Prosthecobacter sp.: one gene and its partner. The protein of the gene in region 1 binds, or shares a complex with, the protein of each later gene. Links are inferred from orthologs where the notes say so. Each region holds a gene or a part of one and is shown on either strand. Other genes may lie near its edges.

What was found.
Region 2: the proteins of fabF (region 1) and acpP are in contact, whole or in part, in a solved structure (PDB 6OKG), measured with the Escherichia coli proteins. The link is inferred for Prosthecobacter sp. from one-to-one orthologs.

The regions. Positions count from the first base shown.
Region 1 is NZ_JAXMIH010000005.1:385,042-389,523, reverse strand. What follows is about bases 745-3,660. They hold fabF (beta-ketoacyl-ACP synthase II), read left to right. Parts: upstream 745-1,532; coding sequence 1,533-2,789; downstream 2,790-3,660. Other genes in these bases: U1A53_RS02595 (alpha/beta hydrolase), read right to left, coding at 2,812-3,660; U1A53_RS02605 (outer membrane lipoprotein carrier protein LolA), read right to left, coding at 765-1,409; U1A53_RS02610 (farnesyl diphosphate synthase), read left to right, coding at 745-771. Outside these bases: more of U1A53_RS02610, read left to right, coding at 1-744; more of U1A53_RS02595, read right to left, coding at 3,661-4,008; U1A53_RS02590 (sugar phosphate isomerase/epimerase family protein), read left to right, coding at 4,060-4,482. UniProt on the Escherichia coli protein: Involved in the type II fatty acid elongation cycle. Catalyzes the elongation of a wide range of acyl-ACP by the addition of two carbons from malonyl-ACP to an acyl acceptor.
Region 2 is NZ_JAXMIH010000001.1:57,347-60,253, reverse strand. It holds acpP (acyl carrier protein), read left to right. Parts: upstream 1-1,287; coding sequence 1,288-1,527; downstream 1,528-2,907. Other genes in the region: acpS (holo-ACP synthase), read right to left, coding at 2,905-2,907; coaD (pantetheine-phosphate adenylyltransferase), read right to left, coding at 2,377-2,853; U1A53_RS00295 (DUF177 domain-containing protein), read right to left, coding at 1,885-2,364; rpmF (50S ribosomal protein L32), read right to left, coding at 1,670-1,858; U1A53_RS00310 (hypothetical protein), read left to right, coding at 435-1,193. UniProt on the Escherichia coli protein: Carrier of the growing fatty acid chain in fatty acid biosynthesis.

The DNA.
Region 1 (4,482 bases):
CACAGTGTTTTCGCCGGCGGCAAACGTCTGCGGCCAATCCTGTGCCTTGCGGCGGCGGAAGCGTGTGGCGGTTCGGTGGATGATGCGATCTTCAACGCCTGCGCGACGGAGTGTCTGCACACCTACTCGCTGATTCATGATGATCTGCCCTGCATGGACGACGATGACATGCGCCGTGGCGTGCCGACCTGCCACAAGGTCTATGGCGAGGCGATGGCGCTGCTCGCGGGAGATGCGCTGCAAGCGCTGGCGTTTGAACTGGTGACGAAAACGCCCGCCACTTCGAATCATACCACGGCGTCGATGGTGCTCGAACTCGCTCGCACCGCAGGCAGTCTCCATCTCGTGGGCGGACAGGTGGCGGATTTGGAAGGCGAGGGCAAAAAACTGCCACTGGAGGATCTGCGCTTCATTCATGAAGGCAAAACGGCCGCGCTGCTCACCACCAGTGTGAAACTCGGTGCCATGAGCGCCAACGCGAGCGCGACACAGATGCAGGCGCTGCATGATTTCGGCATGGCGACGGGCCTGGCCTTTCAAATCATCGACGACATCCTCGATGTGACGCAGACGAGTGAAAAACTTGGCAAGAGCGCCGGGAAGGACATCGCGGCCGAAAAAAGCACTTATCCGGCGCTGATGGGTCTGGAGGCTTCTCGAGTTGAAGCGCATCGCCTCACCGAGGCTTCGCATCATGCCCTGGATGTATTTGGTGATGCCTCAACACGGTTGCGTCAGCTCTCGGATTACCTGCTGAACCGGGATTATTGAGCTTGAGCTCGAAACAGATTCTCCACTTCCGCTCCTGCTTTCTCCGGCGGACCAAAGTTCATCAGCAGCGTGGAGCCATCGCCCTGCACGATGCGAAAACCGAGGAGACGCTTGCCGCCGGGTTCGATCTGCATGTCGAGCTGGGTGAGGTATTTCTTGATGAGCAGCGGCCGCGGAATCATGGCGACGGTGACGAAGGTCTTCTCCTGCTGCGTGATCTTGAGTGTGAAGTTCTTCGTGAGCGATTCGGCGTCCATCTCGCGGCCGCTGAGAAATTTCATCCACATGCGCACGCGGCTGTCATCCGGCTTCAAGGTCTGCCAGGGTGCGGACGCATTCTCTTTGAGGCGTACCGTTTCCTTGTCGAAGACGAGAATGGTCGTGGCAGGTGATCCCAGCTCCCAACGGAAACGACCGTCGGCCATGCGCCAGAAGCGGCCGCTGGCGCTCACGGGTTCTTTGAGTGCGGGCGTGGTGCGCGTCTGCTGGAAGGTCACCTTGATGCTGCCGCTGTCCTTTTGCGCAGCGATCCAGTCGCGAAACACCGGCGGAATCACCGCCGCCTCCGGTGCCGCGAGAACCGTGAGCGTCGGTAAAACAAGGAGCGCCAAAATGAGGTGCGGGCGTATCACATTCATAGCCAGACACCAGAATCGCCCCACTCTCAAGCGCACAGCATCGCAGAGGTCATGATTTCCCCTTGCCCCACCGTGCAAACCGTGTTCTCTCAACTTTCAAATCAACCCACCAATTCACATACAATGAACGAGCGTCGCGTCGTCATCACCGGCATGGGAGTCGTCTCCCCGAACGGCAACACCAAGGAAGAGTTCTGGAAGAGCCTCCTCGCCGGCAAGAGCGGCATCCGTCGCATCCAGTCGATGGACACCGAAAAATACGACTGCAAGATCGCGGGCGAAGTGGTGGACTTTGATCCCACCAAGTTCTTCAACAACCACAAGGACGCACGCCGTGCCGACCGCTACTTCCAGTTCGCCATGGCGGCCTCGAAAATGGCCGCGAAGGACGCTGGTTTGAATCCCGACAGCCTCGATCCACATCGGGTGGGCGTCATGGTCGGCAGCGGCATCGGTGGTCTTGGCACCCTTGAGACTCAGTATGAGATCTTGCTGACGAAATCACCCTCCCGCGTGTCGCCGTTCATCATCCCGATGATGATCTCGAACATCGCCAGCGGCATGATCGCGGCGGAATACGGCTTCATGGGCCCGAACATGGCCATCGTCACCGCCTGCGCGACCTCGAACAACAACATCGGTGAAGCCTGGCGCATGATTAAGTTCGGCGATGCTGACGCCATGATCTGCGGCGGTGCCGAGGCCTCCATCCGGCCCTGTGGTCTGGCCGGATTTGCCAACATGAAGGCTCTCAGTTTGCGTAATGACGAGCCTGAGCGTGCCTCCCGTCCGTGGGACAAAGACCGCGACGGTTTCGTGATGGGCGAGGGCGCTGGCGTCGTCGTGATCGAAGAGCTGGAGCACGCCAGGAGGCGCGGCGCGACGATTTACGCCGAACTGGCCGGTTACGGCACCACGGCGGACGCCTACCACCTCACCTCGCCGCATCCCGAAGGCCTCGGCGCTGCCAAGTGCATGGAAATGGCCCTGCGCCACGCCAAGCTGAACACGACGGACGTGCAATACATCAACGCGCATGCCACCTCGACCCCGGTCGGCGATTTGTGCGAACTGCGTGCCATCAAGCGCGTGTTTGGTGATTACGCCAAGAGCGGCAACGGCCTGCTCGTCTCCGGCACCAAGTCGATGACCGGTCACTTGCTCGGTGCTGCCGGTGGTGTCGAACTCGTCGCCTCCATCTACGCCATCCAGGACCAGATCGTCCCACCCACGATCAATGTCGAAAATCTCGATCCAGAAGTGGACGTGGACGTCGTGCCGAACACCGCACGTCCCGCGAAAGTGAACGCCGTGCTGAGCAACTCCTTCGGCTTCGGCGGCCACAACGCCGCGCTGCTGATCAAGAAGTTCGAGGGTTGATCACTGGCTTTATCGAAGGCTGTTAACGCGAGACCTGGAGTTCCAGGTTCTTCGCGTTTTCGCCGACTTCGAGGTTCCAATCGCCTGCGCCGGGCTTCTGTTCCTTCGTAGTCACCGTTCCATCGGCCGTTTCGAGACCGGGGATATCGGCGGCGCTGTAGCTGACGGTGAGTTTCACTTTGCCTAGCACGGGACCGGTTTTTTCATCGAGCTTGAACTTGCCACCCATCACGCGAGCGCAGGCGACGGGTGCCGAGGAATCTTCGGGCGTGAAGATCACGCTGCCCCAGCTCACGGGTTTGCCGTTCACGGTGACTTTACCGTCGATCGCCGTGCGTTTGGCGGGTTTGAGGAAACCTTGATTGCGAAGCCAGTCGCGCAGATGGCCGCTCCAACTGCCGATGACGGGATCGCCGAGAAACAGGCCGACACCGTGCGGACCAGGACGGTAGATGTGCAGTTCGGCGGGGATTTTGTTCTTGCGACAGGCGAGGTAGAAGTTCACAGCGTTTTCGGCGGGCACGGCGGTGTCTTCATCTGTCTGGAAGATGAAAATCGGCGGGGTGTTGGCAGTGACGCGGGTTTCAGTGCTGACGTGCTTGGCGAGTTCGTCGGTGTCATTCGGGCCAAGCAAGTTTTTGCGCGAGCCTTTGTGGCCGTAGCCCTCGATCATCGAGATCACGGGATATGTCGGCGCGGCGACATCGGGACGGGCGCTGACTTGATCCACGGCATCGTTCGTCATGCCAGCGGGCTTTTCATCGAACATCGTGGCCGCCATGGAGGTGAGATGCCCCCCAGCGGAGAAACCGATGATGCCGATGCGCTGCGGATCAATGCCGTACTGCTGCGCATTTGCCCGCACATGGCGAATGGCACGCTGCACGTCGATGAGCTGTGTTGGAAAGTGGTAACCCTGACTGCCAAGGCGATAATGCAGCACGAACGCGGACACACCGAGGCCATTGAACCACTTCGCCACCTGCACGCCTTCATGATCGGCTGCCAGGCCACCGTAACCGCCACCAGGACACACGACAAAGGCCGCACCATTCGCTTTCTCCTTCGCCGCAGGCCAGACATAGACGAAGGGCTGGTCTTTGTCCTCATTCCCTTTCGCACCCGGTGCGCCATCGGGCCAGAGGCGGACTTTGGCAGGCTCGGCGTGAGCGATGGTGGTGAAAAAGAGGGCGGCGGTGAAAAGAGAAAGCTTGTTCATGGGCTGGGAGTTCTGTTAATCCTGTCATTCCAACCCGTTCTTTCATCCACCATGATCACTCGTCGTCATTTTCTTTCCACCAGCCTCGGCGCTCTCAGCGTTTCCACCCTGCCTGCCATTGAGCCGATCAAGCGTCCCGGCAAAAGCCGCATGCAGCTCGGTGTGGCCGCGTACAGCTTCCGCGAGTACTTCCAGTGGATGCGTGACAAGGAGCAAAAGCCCAAGGGCGACCGCAACGCATGGAGCATTCTTGATTTCGTCGATTGGTGCGGCGACAACGGTGTTCCCGGTGCCGAGGTGACGAGCTACTTCTTTCCGCCCGAGGTCGATGAAGCCTTCCTGCTCGAAGTGAAGCGCCGCGCCTATCTACGTGGCGTGCAGCTCGCCGGAACTGCTGTGGGCAACAACTTCGCTTTGCCAAAGGGCGAAAAGCTGAACGAACAGATCGCCTACACGAAGAAGTGGATCGATTAC
Region 2 (2,907 bases), on another replicon or contig:
TCATGCGCCGCCACGCCGAGCGCGGCGACGTTGGTGCCGTGATAGTTCTCCTCGCAGAGCACCAAACGCTTGTTGGTCGGGTCATAATGGTCACTCAACAAACCATGGGTGGAATGGATGGTCACGTCGTGGATGCCATTGAGGTCGAGAATGCGCTGCGCGATTTGCGCCCCTGACATGCCGGAACTGGCCGGCACCTGCGAATAGCGCGCGTAGGCGCCCTTCACACGCCAGGAGGCGAAGAGTGACAGCGCCATCGTGCCGAGGAAGAGGAGGAGGTAGAGAGGGTCGATGATCATGAGTTTGGATGGTCTTTCCCTTTCATACGCACCAATCCGCACATGGGAAGCGTGGACACGTTGCAAAACCGCGTGGACTTTGTCACACAAAATCCCGTGTTGCTTCCCCACCCGCCTGCGATTGAATCCACTCCAATGGAATCCACCCCGTCCGCCTCCCCCGTTCCTCCGCCAGCCGCCGCTGTTGATGCATCGGCATCCATCGTGTGCCGTGTCACGCGCTGGTATTTCCGTCGCATGGGCATGCTCGCCGGGCTGCTGCTCGTTTTTGGGCTCGTGTTCCTCTACGATGGTGTGAGCGGGTATCCCAAGGCGGTCGCCATGGCGAAGAAGAAGGAGTGGTTCACCACCGAGTTCCTGCCCTCCTTTGACACGGCCAAAAAAGAAGGCCGTCTGGAACAGTGGATCGCTGATGCGAAGGCCAAGGGCCTGCCCACCGGCACGGACGGAGAGCCGCCGAGATGGGTGAGCTATGCGGCACAGAACGGCTGGGAGGAAGATCCGAAGCTCTACAGCGACCGCGAGATCGCCGAGCAGTTCTGGTTTGCCTACGGCTGCTTCGCCGGAGCGCTGATCGTGGGCATCGTCGTGCTGCTCAATCGCGGCAAGGTGCTGCGTGGCGAGGCGGACCATTGGGTGACACCCGAGGGCGTCACCATTCCCTACACGCAGGTCTTTCGTGTCGATAAACGCAAGTGGGAGCACAAGGGCCTCGCCTATGCGTGGTATCGCACGAATGGCACGGTCGAAAAACGTGCCGTGATCGATGACCTGAAGTTTGGTGGCGCCGACAAGATTCTGGAACGTCTGCTCGGCCATTTCAGCGGCGAGTTGATCGAAAAGATCAGCGAACCCGGCAGTGGTGAATCCACACCAGAGGAACTTCAGCCATGACGTTGTTTTGCATCGTTTGAAAAAGGCCGGATTTTCCCCTTGCCAAAGCAAAGGCAGCCGCTAAAGCTCCGCCCCATCTCACCACCCCCTATCTATGGCAGAAAACATCACAGAAAAAGTCAGAGACATCATCGTTGAACAGCTCGGCGTGAACCCCGAGCAGGTCACCCCCGAAGCCAAGTTCATCGAAGATCTCGGCGCCGACTCCCTCGACACCGTCGAGCTGGTGATGGCCTTCGAGGACGAGTTCGGCATCGACGTGCCGGATGAAGAAGCTGAAAAACTCCAGTCCGTTGGCGACGTCGTCCGCTACGTCGAAGAAAACGCCGAGTAACCTCGCGCATCAACCCATTTCGAGGAAGCCAGATGGTCGTCCATCTGGCTTTTTTGTTGGCTGTGATGTTTGCGGGCAAAACAAAAACCCCGCCGCGTCGTGAGACGCAGCGGGGTTGATGAAAAAAAGAAAGGGGAGGGGATCAGCTTTCGCCGGCGACCTTGCTGATCACCTGACGGCCGCGGTAGTAGCCGCAGGAAGGGCAGGCGACGTGGCCGGGGACGGTGGTGCCGCATTCGGGGCAGCTCTTAAGGGTGGGCGCCTTCCAGCGGTTTGCGCCTTGACGCATGCGTTGGCGGCTCTTGGATTGTCTGCGCTTCGGATTGGCCATGAGAGTTGTCGGGTGGGGGGTCTGGTCTAGTTCAACTTGTTTAAGGCTTCCCACACACCCGGGCCCGCACTTTGAGGTTCTTCTTCGGCTGTTTCCAGCGCGGGTTCAAACCTGCCTTCGGCGGGACACTGACGAGGCCGGACATTGCCGTCCTCACAGCGTGGGTAGCTCGGAAGGGCCAGGAGAGTATCTTCCCGGATGGTATCCGTCAAGTTGATCGTACCATCCTTCGCAATCTCGATTTCGGAGGCGTAATCGGCCAGTTCCACCCGGAACTCGAAGCGTTCCAGGCAGCCGCCGCATTCGAGGCTGAAGGTGGCCTCCAGCCGGCCGCTGACGAGGAGATCGCTGCCGTCGCGCTCCAGATGGAGCTCATACTTCAGCGGGGAAATGGGCTGAACGGGGTCTTTTTCGTCCAAGGCGAAGAAGGCGGGCGGTTCCTGGCCGGAGATGTCTTTGCCTCCCTCGGGGATGGAGCGCAGGTCGATTTGAAAGGGGCGGTGCATGGGAAAGGGGGGTTATTGAAGCTTGGACCGCAACGCCAGCGCCACGTTTGGAGGAACGAACTGATCAATGTGGCCACCCAGACGGCAGATTTCTTTCACCAAACGGCTGCTGATATAGGTGTACTCTTCGCGGGGCATGAGGAACAGGGTTTCGAGGTTCGGTTCCAATTTACGATTCATGAGGGCGAGTTGGAACTCGAATTCGAAGTCGGATACCGCGCGAAGGCCGCGCACGAGGGCGATGGCCTTGTGTTTGCGGGCAAAATTCACCAGCAGGCCCTCGAACGGCATGACCTCGATGCCATTGATCTCGGCGGTGGCGGAGCGGATGAGCTCGACGCGTTCCTCCACACTGAAGAGGCTCTGCTTCGTATTGTCCCGGGCCACGGCGATGATGAGATTGTCAAAAATGCCCGCCGCACGCTGCAACACGTCGAGGTGGCCGTTGGTGATAGGGTCAAAGCTGCCGGGATAGATCGCGCGTCGCATGATATTCTGAGCGGATTGTAGCGGCTGCGGCAGTGTGTGAAAAGAGAAAGCTCA